Regions from separate parts of the Shewanella vaxholmensis genome, predicted to be linked through region 4. Evidence: predicted binding sites of a transcription regulator. Region 4 holds the regulator's gene; each other region holds the start of a gene.
The links. The regulator sigma-54, encoded in region 4, starts transcription at its own class of promoters, with help from an activator protein. The targets are predictions, from matches to a motif close to GTTGGCACGNNNNTNGNNT.
Positions count from the first base shown of each region.

Region 1: fliD (flagellar filament capping protein FliD) is a predicted target of sigma-54. The motif match lies at 1,200-1,218, and genes of this name have one in related genera.
Region 2: Q4Q46_RS19505 (superinfection exclusion B family protein) is a predicted target of sigma-54. The motif match lies at 1,135-1,153, and genes of this name have one in related genera.
Region 3: flhA (flagellar biosynthesis protein FlhA) is a predicted target of sigma-54. The motif match lies at 2,103-2,121, and genes of this name have one in related genera.

Region 1 is NZ_JAUOEV010000003.1:113,070-116,253, reverse strand. Features, by position in the region: gene Q4Q46_RS04120 (flagellin) at 1-437, shown strand, start outside; gene Q4Q46_RS04115 (flagellar protein FlaG) at 728-1,129, shown strand; gene fliD (flagellar filament capping protein FliD) at 1,270-2,625, shown strand; gene Q4Q46_RS04105 (flagella biosynthesis chaperone for FliD, FliT) at 2,736-3,089, shown strand; gene fliS (flagellar export chaperone FliS) at 3,098-3,184, shown strand, end outside.
Region 2 is NZ_JAUOEV010000029.1:29,324-32,507, reverse strand. Features, by position in the region: gene Q4Q46_RS19510 (ATP-binding protein) at 1-1,026, opposite strand, end outside; gene Q4Q46_RS19505 (superinfection exclusion B family protein) at 1,195-1,806, shown strand; gene Q4Q46_RS19500 (DUF3149 domain-containing protein) at 1,949-2,080, opposite strand; gene Q4Q46_RS19495 (bacteriohemerythrin) at 2,394-3,184, shown strand, end outside.
Region 3 is NZ_JAUOEV010000003.1:92,810-95,993, forward strand. Features, by position in the region: gene flhA (flagellar biosynthesis protein FlhA) at 1-2,066, opposite strand, end outside; gene flhB (flagellar biosynthesis protein FlhB) at 2,175-3,184, opposite strand, start outside.
Region 4 is NZ_JAUOEV010000012.1:120,452-123,635, forward strand. Features, by position in the region: gene ptsN (PTS IIA-like nitrogen regulatory protein PtsN) at 1-338, opposite strand, end outside; gene hpf (ribosome hibernation promoting factor) at 341-628, opposite strand; gene Q4Q46_RS12180 (RNA polymerase factor sigma-54) at 657-2,135, opposite strand; gene lptB (LPS export ABC transporter ATP-binding protein) at 2,243-2,974, opposite strand; gene lptA (lipopolysaccharide transport periplasmic protein LptA) at 2,971-3,184, opposite strand, start outside.

The sequences.
Region 1 (3,184 bases), on a different contig from region 4:
CAGCAAACGCCAGTAAAACGTCTGAACTTAAATTATCTTCACCTGAAAAATTTGCCATTAAAGGCACAACAGCTAACGAACTGCTCGGTGGCGGTGTGACTGCCACTGCTGGTAACTCTAAATTGTCTGAAGTGTCTAAAATTGATATTGGTACGGCTAAAGGAGCACAGGATGCCTTGGCTGTCATAGATTCAGCTATTGCTGGTATTGATTCCCAACGTGCAGATTTGGGTGCGGTACAAAACCGTATGAACTTCACAATCAATAACTTAGGGAACGTGCAAACTAACGTAGCAGATGCCCGTAGCCGTATTCAAGATGTTGACTTTGCAAAAGAAACTGCAGAAATGACTAAGAAACAAATTCTGTCTCAGACATCTTCTGCTATGTTGGCACAAGCCAACCAATTACCACAAGTTGCCCTGTCATTGCTGTAATTATGATTGGCGGTTATCTCATACTGAGATGATAGACAGCTAAGTGTTTGGCACTGAGAGGGGAGGTTCGTTTAGACCCTTCCCTTTGTGCATTAAAATGGTCAGTTTAGTGTTGTTAATAAAGTGATTATGAGTCAATAACATTTAGCAGCATCATCAATATACAGTAGTAAGCAGATTAGTAGCTGTTTGAAGATAAAGCTGAAGCGTGTAGTTTTGTGCTTCATCTGTGAGGTTAGTACTTTCTAGCAGTACCAGAGTACATAGGTAAGTGTGACTAAGAGGGTGGCATGATGGATATTAATTCAGTTAGTACATCTAATGTAGTGGGGCTGAAGACAGAGCTTAAACTAGCTCCTCCACAATCTCTTCAGCAAGAGTCAAGTGGTTCAATAAAGCCTTTGTTTGGCGAATCAAACAGCGTGAACATGGTAGAAGATGGCAAGTCTACAAAAGATACTAAAACGAATGTTGGGCAGTTAGATAAGGTTGCGAGTGACCTGACGGATATGGTAACTATGATGCGTAAGGGATTAGCATTTAAAGTTGATGCGAGTTCTGATAGGCCTGTTGTCAGTGTTATGGATATAGACTCTGGCGAAGTGCTGCGACAAATTCCTAGTGAAGAGGCGCTTGCCTTGGCTGAAAAACTGTCTGAAGTGACTGGTGCATTAATAAAAACAGAAGTTTAAGTTGTAGTTTTTAATATGCATTGATGAGAGGTTCAATCTAAAGTGGTAAGCTATTCACATTAACTGAAGTGTTGGCGTGAATTTTGCTAAATTATTGACTATGCGTTTTGTAAATTTTTAGACGCAGATCAGAGGTGGATATGGGATTAACATCATTGGGTGTAGGTACTGGCATGGACATCGGCGGCATTGTAACCGCTCTAGTTAATACAGAAAAAGCGCCTAAAGAAGCCAAATTCAATGCTCAAGAAGGTAAGATAAATACTCAGATCTCTGCTCTGGGGGCATTGAAAAGTGCAATGTCTGATTTCTTGGAGAAAATAAAACCTCTATCTGATGCTAAAACTTTTACAGGTTTTAAGAGTGCGCTTTCCAATAAAGATTTTATGACCGCAACAGTTGACCCGACTGCAGTAGCTGGTAACTATAAAGTTATTGTTGAACAGTTGGCTGAAAGCCATAAATTAGGTTCTACAGCAGTTACAGATGTTACGGCTCCAATAGGAAGTGGCTCATTAAGTCTGACAGTGGGAAGTGAGAGCTTTAATGTCGCTGTTGGTGCAGAAGACTCTCTGCAAGACATTATGAAAAACATCAATGCTTCTAAAGATAATGTTGGAGTAACTGCAACCATTATTAAGGGCGATAATGGTGCTCAGTTGGTTCTTACATCTAACAAGACTGGTGCGGCTAATGTAGTGCAAGCATCGGCCACGGATGACGCTGGAACAGCACTTTCAGATGTTTTTGCGATGACAGAATTACAACCTGCAAAAGATGCAATTTTGTATGTTGATGGTTTAAAAGTGACTTCTGATTCAAACGAAGTAAAAAATGCGATTACAGGTATCAACTTAACATTGACGGATGCTAACAAAGATAAAACAACGACACTCAAAATTGAACCTAATCGTGAATCTTCTAAAACAGCTATAAAAGATTTTGTTAATTCATACAATGAGTTAATGAAAACGATGTCTGGCATGTCAGGCTATGATCCCAAAACTAAGAAAGCAGGTGTATTGCAAGGTGATTCTGTTATTCGTGGTGTCCAAAACCAGATGAGGGGTGTGTTGTCATCAACGAGTGGTGATAGTGGCTCTATGATGTTAGCGAATCTGGGCATTAAAACCACTCAGACGGGGAGCCTTGAGATTGATGATAAAAAGCTTGATGAAGTGCTAAGTAAAGATATTAATGCCGTATCCGACTTTTTTTCAGCGGAAAAAACTGGGTTTGGTACACGAATGAAAGATGTTACTGACTCCTATGTAAAAACAGGGGGGATTTTAGATAGTCGAGATGAAAGTTTAGATACTCAACTTTCTCGTATTACCGATAGCCGTGAGAGTCTTGCCTTAAAAATGAAGGCCTATGAAGCTAGGTTATTAAAGCAGTACAATGCTATGGATTTGATTGTTGGCCAGATGAACGCTCAAGGTAGTATGCTAACTCAGCGACTCGACTCTCTTCCTGGGCTTGTGAGCAAACGATAATATTATATCAGCCAAATTGTCCCTACCGTAAGATAGATTTACACGATGTTTGCCAGTTTTTGGATTTTATGAGTTTGTTATCTAAAGTGGCAGAGTAAGAGATTTTATTTATGCATCATAGCCAAATTAATACACAGAATGTTGTTAGCACATTAGATTCTCTTAATGAGCAAATGAATGAAATCATTAGACAAGTGACTACATTATCAATAGATAATGAAAATATTGATTTTTTGGTATTAAAATTGCAAGAGTTTGTTGGCCAGCGTCAATTATTACTTGAGGCTTTGGTTGCAGATGAGCAATTTGTTGACAGAGATTATTTGCAGTTACAGTTTTCATTAACTCAAGCATGTACAGAGAAAGCCAATGTTTTCTTACTGGACAGGCAAGCTCTATTGCATGCTGGTAGTAATAGTCAACGTCATATCAATGTATACAAGTCGATAGATGCAAATAGGTAGGTACTAATATGAGAGGTTCATTACAGTCATATCGTAAGGTTTCTTTAGAAAGTGAGATAGCAGTGGCATCGCCTCACCGCATTATTCAAATGATG
Region 2 (3,184 bases), on a different contig from region 4:
AAGGATCTCATTGATTTCATCTAAGGTGGCTTGGTCGCTGTGGATCAGGTCGATCAGCTCTTCAATATGGCTGAGCTGCGCACTCGCCGCCGTCAAACAAATGCCAATCGGCGTGTTTATCTCGTGGGCAACGCCTGACACCAAACCTCCCAAGGCCGCCATTTTTTCTTGCTCAACTAACACTTGTTGCGCCCGTTTTAGTGCGCTAAGGGATTGTTCTAGTTCTATGGTCCTTTCTTTGACTTGTCTGGCGAGTTCTTCTTTATAGCTACGTTCGAGCTTGAGTAGCCGCTCTCTATCTTCTAGGGCCGTTTGCAGTTCAGCCTTAGATTTCTTTAAGGCGCCAAAGGAGCTTCTCAGTTGTACTTGCATGCTGTTGATGGAGTCGGCGACTTGTTTAAACTCATCAATTTTTTCTTGGCGGGCAAATTGCAGCGGCTCGTATTCTTGATCTAGGTCGATATCTTTGCAGTATTGGCTGAGTTTATCTAAGTGCTTGGTGATATTGAACCATACTAAAAACAGAATAAATCCAGCAACTAAGAAGGTCTTTATTCCATTAGAGAGCAGAATGATAATGGCTTTATCATACAAGCGCTGATAGATGGCATCGACATCGACTTGTATTTCGAGTGTGCCGACATTAATACTCTCGGTCGGGGATTTATAAACTAGCGGGAAGGTTTTATCTAAGGAGTGTTCTTGCTTTTGCTCGCCTGCATTCCATGCTTGGCCGCTGTCATCTTTAATCGAAATGTAGTTAATATCGGGCAGCTGAATTAAGCCATTGAGCTGAGTGTTAATTAGCCGCTCGTCAATCACCCAAATACTGGCGGCGAGAACATCTAAGTTCACTTTTTCCATATTGGAAAACACTCTGTCGATGCGCACAACGTCATTGCGATAATCACTGATCAACTGATAGGCAGTGGTGATTAAGGTGATAACAGAGCTAAAAAGTACAATAGACAAGGTAAGGTGCCTGCCTATGGGACTTTTGATAAGTTGGCTAAAGAATGTCAGCATCTTAAATTTTCTTTATGCAATAGCGGCTTGAGATGCTTATAAGCATAGACCTACAGATCCAGAAAGTGCATTTTCTCGCAGATAAAATCAATGAAATATGTCTTCATTTGTGGCATTAAATTTGCTTTGTAGCCAATAAGTTCAATTTTTTGTCACTGGGATAGCACTATGTTTAAACTCAAGCTGGATTCAGTTAAGTTTTTTAGCCCGAAGAAAATGATGTTTAGAGTCATGCTGTGGCTAATGGTGAGTTGTACTGTCTTACTCCTTATTCCTCCTAATGCGTTGGCAGTGCTGGCGCTCGATAAATTTGTGCCCGAACATGCTCATTTTGTTGGATTAGGTCTAATCATCTCTATCGCCTATTTTTTGAGTCAGCTGATTAACTTAGGCTTAGATGAATCAATTCGTCATTTAAGTGATAAGCGCGTTATTGAGACGATTGAAGCTAAAGTGAACTTGCTTGATCCCGCTGAGCGAGCGTTAGTCAGAGAGTTTTTTCTTCAGGGCGCCACGATTTTGACTCTGCCGCAAAATGAAACCGCAGTGAAAAGTTTATTGAATGCCTGCATCTTAGAAAAACTCGGTAACGAGCGCCATTATGCGATTCAGGGACCGACAGCCGATTATAAGATTGCCATGAAGGCCCGCATGTATCTCAATCGCGATGTGTTGCGTTTGCCTGCTGGTGAGCCGAGCCAAGAAGAGATGCAGTCGTTGATTAAAGCGCGTCCGCAATTTTTAAATGGTCTGGTACAAAACAGAAAACACGCTGCATAGGCGTGTTTTGTCTCGCTCGGATGAGTGCTGGCTTTAGATGAGTTGCAGTATTCTGAAAAGCGAGACAACAAAAAATGGGGGTGATAAAAACCCCCTAGATTTTGCATTTATACAAGAACATGAAGAACAACTGGAGCAAAAACTATTGTTTCGGTGCCGACTTCACAATGAACATCCAAGTGATATAGGACACTATCCCTATTGTGCTAAAGATAACGATCATTGAAAGTAAGCCTATGGGGTTACCAAACATTAGATCTAACCAAAATGCCATGACTGAAATCCTCTTTCCTGTGAAGTCCTCTCTAAATTAGCGATATTCGATAGCCAAAATACTGATCTCGATCAATAAAAAATCGACATGGGAATACAAAGCGATAACTCTTAGTTAACTCTGTGATCTTGGTCAAGTTTGAGGCTATGCTTAACAGTGATGAGTTCAAATAATTTGGCTTTGTTTCTTCTTCTGTTAGTGTCTAGGATTAATCTACTTAACCAGATCGATATTTCGTTATCGCACCATGCTATTTATTGGTTTTGGTTTTTTAGGTGAATGCTGCGATATTAGTTTTTTAAAGGAGTAAAAAATGGATTCTAATAAAAGTCGTAAGGATTCAATGGGATATAATTCTATCTTTGCGCCACTGCTGTTGCTGATTTATCCACTCTATTGTTTAGTTGCCACAGGGCACTTTGTCGCCATCCTGTGTTTAAGTGCGCTCGCCGGCATTTTAATGTTCAACATCAATAAATTAATTCGCAATTTAAGACAGCTTGAACGTGCCGCCCATCATTTAGGTGAGGGGGATTTAAGCTATCAATTAGAGGAGAAAGATGCGGGCGTGTTCATTAAGGTCGTGCATAGCATCAACCGCATGGGCGAGGATGTTAGCCGCACCATTTTATCTTTGTCTGATACCTGCGAAGGCATGAAAAAAGTCGCCTCAGATATTAAGGTCATCAGTGAGCAGGCCAAACAAGGTGTGTTAGAGCAAGAGCATCAAACTGAACTGGCCGCGAGTGCGATGACGCAAATGGTTTCAAGCGTGCAAGCTGTGTCGCAAAATGCAGTCAGTGCGGCGAAAGCTGCCGATATTGCCCAAAGTTCTGCTAAGCATGGCGACCAAATCATGAATGGCATAGTCACTAAAATTGGCGCTATGTCAGAGCAGATCCATAGCACTCGAACCGTGATTGAGCACTTGGCCGCCGACAGCAACAATATCAGTAGCATTATCGAAACGATTTCGCAGGTGGCTGAGCAGACTAATTTACTCGCCTTAAACGCTGCCATTGAAAGTGCGAGAGCTGGCGAGCATGGTCGCGGCTTTGCCGTTGTCGCCGATGAAGTGCGTAATCTCGCTAAGCGGACATCTGA
Region 3 (3,184 bases), on a different contig from region 4:
TTCTCATCAGGTATTTCTTGATACGAAATGACTCTGAGATTAGGAATAGTATGTTTAACAAAGCGTGACAGCGTCGCGCGTAACATACCTGACGTCAACAATATGGCGGGTTGTCCGACCATTTCTTGCTTCTGAGCCGCATCGGCAAGGGACTGCTGCATGCGTTCTGCAAGACCGGGTTCAATATTTGGACCATCACCACCGGTTGCCTGCATTGATTGATGCAACATCTGTTCCAACTCTGGCGCCAATGTAATGACGGGGATTTCTAACTCTGGACCAGAGATCTCTTGGACTATCATACGTTTCAATGCAATACGCACCGCGGCGGTCAAAACTTCAGTGTCATTACTCTTAGTGCCGTATTCTAACAAAGTTTGCACTATTGTACGCAAGTCTCTGACTGAAACCCCTTCATTTAACAGGTTCTGCATCACTTTTACGACATGTCCGAGTGGCATGACATCAGGAATAAAGCCATCCACCAGTTTAGGCGAGTGTTTCGCAAGCATATCCATCAGTTGTTGCACTTCTTCGTAACCTAACAACTTAGCTGCATTATTGGTCAGCAATTGGCTAATATGGGTTGCTACAACCGTAGCGGCGTCAACAACCGTATACCCTAATGTTTGGGCATGCTCACGTAATTCAGGGGCAATCCATACCGCTTCAAGACCAAAAGCTGGGTCACGCGTTTCAATACCATCGAGCTTGCCATAGACTTGGCCAGGGTTAATCGCCAATTCGCAGTCGTGTCGAATATCCGCCTCACCAACAACTACGCCCATTAATGAAATGCGATAGGCATTAGGCGACAAATCTAAGTTATCGCGAATATGCACCGCTGGCACTAAGAAGCCCAGTTCTTGGGATAACTTTTTACGTACGCCTTTGATACGGCTTAATAACTCGCCACCTTGACCTTTATCGACCAGCGGAATTAAACGATATCCCACCTCAAGCCCAATAGTATCAACATGATGCACATCATCCCAGCCCAACTCTTTAGGCTCTTTATCTTGCCTCTCTACAGGACCAGACTTAACAAGTTCTAGGGCTTTAATGCGTTTTGATTCATTACGTTTATAGACAAAATAGGCGGCACCTGCCGTCATAAAAGCAAAACTTAAGAACGCCATATGCGGCATACCAGGAACGATTCCCATGACAAATAGGACTCCGGCAGCAATACCCAATGACTTATGACTGTCAAACATCTGACTCATCATCATTTGGCCCATATCACCGGATTCATTTTGACGGGTTACCATCAATGCTGCTGCGATTGACAATAATAACCCAGGGATCTGCGCCACCAGACCATCACCGATAGTCAGCAAGGTATAAATTTCAACCGCTTCTGAGAAACTTAAGCCATGCTGAACAATACCTATGATGAAACCACCTAAGATGTTGATCACTAAAATCATGATACCCGCAATAGCATCACCTTTTACGAACTTTGAAGCACCGTCCATCGCACCATAAAAATCAGCTTCACGGGTCACTTCGGCGCGACGTAATCTTGCTTGATCTTGATTCAAAGTCCCGGCATTTAAATCGGCATCGATTGCCATTTGCTTGCCAGGCATAGCATCTAAGGTAAAGCGGGCGCTCACTTCAGCGATACGACCAGCACCTTTAGTCACTACCGCAAAGTTGATGATAATCAAAATGATGAATACAACTAAACCAACGGCATAGTTACCACCAATCACCACGGAACCGAAGGCTTCAATCACCTTACCTGCCGCATCGCCACCATTATGGCCTTCGAGTAAAACCACACGAGTTGAAGCGACGTTCAGAGCAAGGCGAAGTAGAGTCGCCACTAACAAGACGCTCGGGAAAGCGGCAAAATCCAACGGTCTATCGGTATAAATAGCGACTAATAATACGATGAGCGCTAAGGCTATGTTGAATGAAAAAAGTATGTCTAGTAAGAATGGAGGGATAGGTAAAACTATCATGGCCAATGCTGCGAGTACGAGTATAGGAGTGCCTATACCTTTAAACGTACTCAAGCGCATTTGTTTTACCTGACCTAAGGTCGCTCTAACATCCATTCATAATTACCTAAACTTTGACGTATGGCAGCATAAAAGCAAAAAGTAGGCCAATAGCTTATTGGCGCACAATAATATCACGGCTTAAAAGAATTTTTCGCTTAGACCTTAATATTTTAACTCATCAGGAATGGGTTGATTAAGAGGGATAGGAATAGGCTTTCGACCTCGACCTTTTTGGTATTGGCGCAACTGGAACACATAGGCCAAAATCTGCGCCACAGCAGTAAACAGTCCTTCAGGGATTTGTTGATCCAACTTAGTTGTATGGTATATAGCTCTTGCTAATGGCGGAGCAGAGACGATTGTCACATTATGGGCGCGGGCAATCTCACGAATTTTAAATGCGACATCATCAACACCTTTAGCAACAACAAAAGGCGCGACTGAACGCTGCACGTCATATTTAATCGCTACCGCAAAATGCTCAGGGTTAACGACGATGACATCGGCATTGGGTACTTCAGCCATCATTCGACGCTGAGCCAACTCGCGTTGCATCTGCCGTACCCGTCCTTTAACTTCAGGCTTCCCTTCAGTATCTTTATACTCATCCTTTACTTCTTGTTTGGTCATCTTGAGTTGCTTATTGTGATTCCAAAGTTGAAATGGAACATCGATGACGACAATTAACAAAATAGAGCAGCACAACAGGATAAACATCCACACGAGCAAATCTAATGCGTGGTAAACATTGCCAGGAAGATGATCACTAGACAACAACAGAATTTCATTGAAATAAAAGCTCAGTAATAAATATGCAGAAAATGCCACCACAGAAAACTTGGCAATCCCTTTCGTCAGCTCAACTAGCGCCTGCACACCGAACATACGCTTCAAACCTGCTGCAGGGCTCATTTTACTGGCCTTAGGCATCATAGCTTGGGTCGAGAAATTCATTCCACCTAAAGCCACGTTGCCAATAAAAGCAACAACCACAATTAACAGCATTATTTTTGCCATGGGCCAGACGATTTCACCCGCGACAACACCCCAAACATTAAACATTTCTTCAGTATCAAAAACTTGCGCCCTGTCCATGGTAAAAACAGTCTCAAACACCCGAGTTAAACTCTTGGCTAGACTTGGACCTAGCATATAAAAACCACACGCAGCAG
Region 4 (3,184 bases):
AAGTGCTGCTGACATTGGTCTGCAGGCACCAGTAGTGCAAATAAAATATCAACAGGTTGCTTATCGATAGCATCGAATGCTATCGGCTCTTCACACTTAATGAGTATGGCAATGGGCTGATCTATATCGGCTAGTCGACCATGTGGAATGGCGATGCCGTTACCTATACCTGTGCTCCCCATCTTTTCGCGCGCCACTAGGCTTTCGAATATCTCTTGAGATGAGAGGGTCGGGTACTGGGCAGCGACTAAGTCGCTGATGAGTTCCAGTACCTTTTTCTTGCTGCCCGGAGTGGCGCAGGTAGTGCACTCCGGCCGCAGTATGGTACAAAGTTCCATTATTAGTGTTTTGTTAACTTCTCTTTGTGTTTAATAACCTGACGATCAAGCTTGTCAATCAGGGCGTCTATAGCGGCATACATGTCAGCATGCTCTGAAGTAGCAAAAACTTCACCACCGATAAGATTTATTCTCGCTTCGGCGATCTGTTGCATTTTCTCGACATTGAGCACAACGTGCACATTATTGATCTGTTCGAAATGGCGTTCAAGTTTTGAAAACTTTTCTTCTACATATGCGCGTAACGATTCGGTAATTTCGACATGGTGTCCACTCAGGTTTATTTGCATAGAAACGTCCTCCGATATCCACTGTAGGTTATAAACTTTTACGCTGATTAGAAGGCGGAATGAGCATAGCCTCTCGGTACTTCGCAATGGTTCTGCGGGCTACGTTGATCCCTTGTTCTGCCAGAAGTTGCGCCATCTTACTGTCGCTCAATGGTTTTTTCTGGTTTTCCGCGGCAACCAGTTTCTTAATGAAGGCCCTGATTGCTGTGGATGAGCACTCCCCACCATCGTCAGTACCGACGTGGCTAGAGAAGAAGTATTTTAGTTCAAAAAGTCCCTTAGGGGTATGCATGTATTTCTGTGTCGTCACCCGTGAGATGGTCGACTCATGCATTTCTACCGCTTCGGCAATATCGTTAAGCACCATAGGTTTCATGGCTTCTTCACCGTATTCAAAGAAACCTTGCTGATATTGCACTATGCAATTCGCAACTTTAAGTAAAGTGTCGTTACGGCTTTCTAGGCTTTTGATAAACCATTTAGCCTCTTGCAGATGGCCACGAATAAATTGGCTATCGGCTTGGTTTTTAGTACTGCGCGCCATCGATGCATAGTGTTGATTTACATTGATTTTTGGCATGCAGTCTGGGTTAAGTTCAACCACCCAGCGGCCATTCTTCTTCGACACAGACACATCTGGGATGACGTATTCGTCATCGTTGGGCGTAATCAATAAACCTGGGCGGGGATTGAGGGTTTGGATAAGCGCGATGCCGTCCCTTAACTCATCCTCTTTTAATTTAGTCTTACGCATCAACAATCTAAAATCGCGGGCGGCGATCAGATCTAAATGATCTTTGATCAACATGCGGGCATTTTCTAGATGGGGAGTGTCAGCGGCGAAATGCGACAGTTGGATCAGCAGGCACTCGCTTAAATCGCGGGCGGCCACACCAATGGGATCAAAATGTTGAATGCGCTTGAGTACGGCTTCGACTTCGTCGAGTTCGACCTCAGGATTACCCATAGCTTCGAGGATTTCATCAGTGCTTTGGGTGAGATAGCCTTGATCGTCGATGGCATCAATAATGGCGGTAGCAATGGCTAAATCGGTTTCAGAAAACGGCGTGAGGTTTTTTTGCCATTCTAAGTGCTCATACAGGCCTTCACTGGTCTCACCTTGGAAGGGCATATCATCTTCACGACTGCCACCGGGGCCAGAATTAGGGGAGGCGGTGAACACTTCATCCCAGGTGGTGTCCATGGGGAGTTCGTCGGGCATGGACTCTTTCGTGAGCGACTCTGCCGTGTCTATGGTGGAGCTGTCTTTTTCTGGCGGCAGGGTGCTAGATTCACTGAAATCCGTATCGGATAGCGTTTGGTTTACAGGGGCTTTAGTGGCGTCGAATTGATCCTCTTCCAGCTCGAGAAGGGGATTAGAATCTAAGGCTTGCTGGATCTCTTGCTGCAGTTCTAATGACGACAGTTGCAACAGACGTATGGCCTGTTGTAATTGTGGCGTCATGGTTAACTGTTGACCCAGTTTGAGCTGGAGTGACGCTTTCATGTTACCGCTGATCCCTACGTTATTATTGTTGGATGAGGTCGCTTGTTATCATCTTGAGTGGAGCACAATGCTGGCACAAATTGCCTTCATTGGCTCCGCTTGATTAACTATAGCCTGAATTGTTCACCTAAGTACACAGCCCTAACTTGCTGATTGTCTAAGATCTCTGCAGGTGTTCCTTCGGCAATCAGGTTTCCGTGACTCACAATATAGGCATGTTCACACACATCTAATGTCTCGCGAACATTATGGTCGGTGATCAACACGCCAAGGCCACGACTTTTGAGCTGTTCGATAATCTTTTTGATGTCGATAACTGAAATAGGATCGACACCCGCAAAGGGTTCATCGAGCAAAATGAACTTAGGATTTGCTGCTAACGCCCGCGCAATTTCGACACGGCGACGTTCACCGCCCGACAATGACATGCCTTGGCTGTCACGGATGTGGGTGATGTGGAATTCTTCGAGCAGATGCTCGAGTTGTTCTTCCCTTTGCTCTTTCTTCAATTCTTTGCGCGTTTGCAGTACGGCCATGATGTTGTCATGGACTGTCAGCTTACGGAAGATACTGGCTTCCTGCGGCAAGTAACCTATGCCTTTGCGGGCGCGCAGGTGCATAGGATCTGCGGTTAAATCATCATCGTCGATAAAGATGTGGCCTTTATCGCTTTTAACCAGACCGACGACCATGTAAAAGGTGGTGGTTTTACCCGCACCGTTTGGGCCGAGCAGTCCAACAACTTGACCTGTCTTTACCGTTAGACTGACGTCTTTAACCACTTGGCGACTCTTATAACTCTTCGCCAGATTTTGTGCTCTTAGGGTGATTTGGGTCATTTAGAGTCCTGCTTTTTCACAGGTTTATCCGCTGGCGCGTCTGGTTTGGCATCATCTTGATAGCTTTCAGGCTGAATAATAGTGATCACGCGATCGTCACCACTACCTGTGCTTTCTGCAATCAATTTTTGCTGGATGATGTTATAGCGGATCACATTACCCGTCACTTGGCTACCTGCTTGATCTAACGAAGCTTGGCCTTTCAGTGTC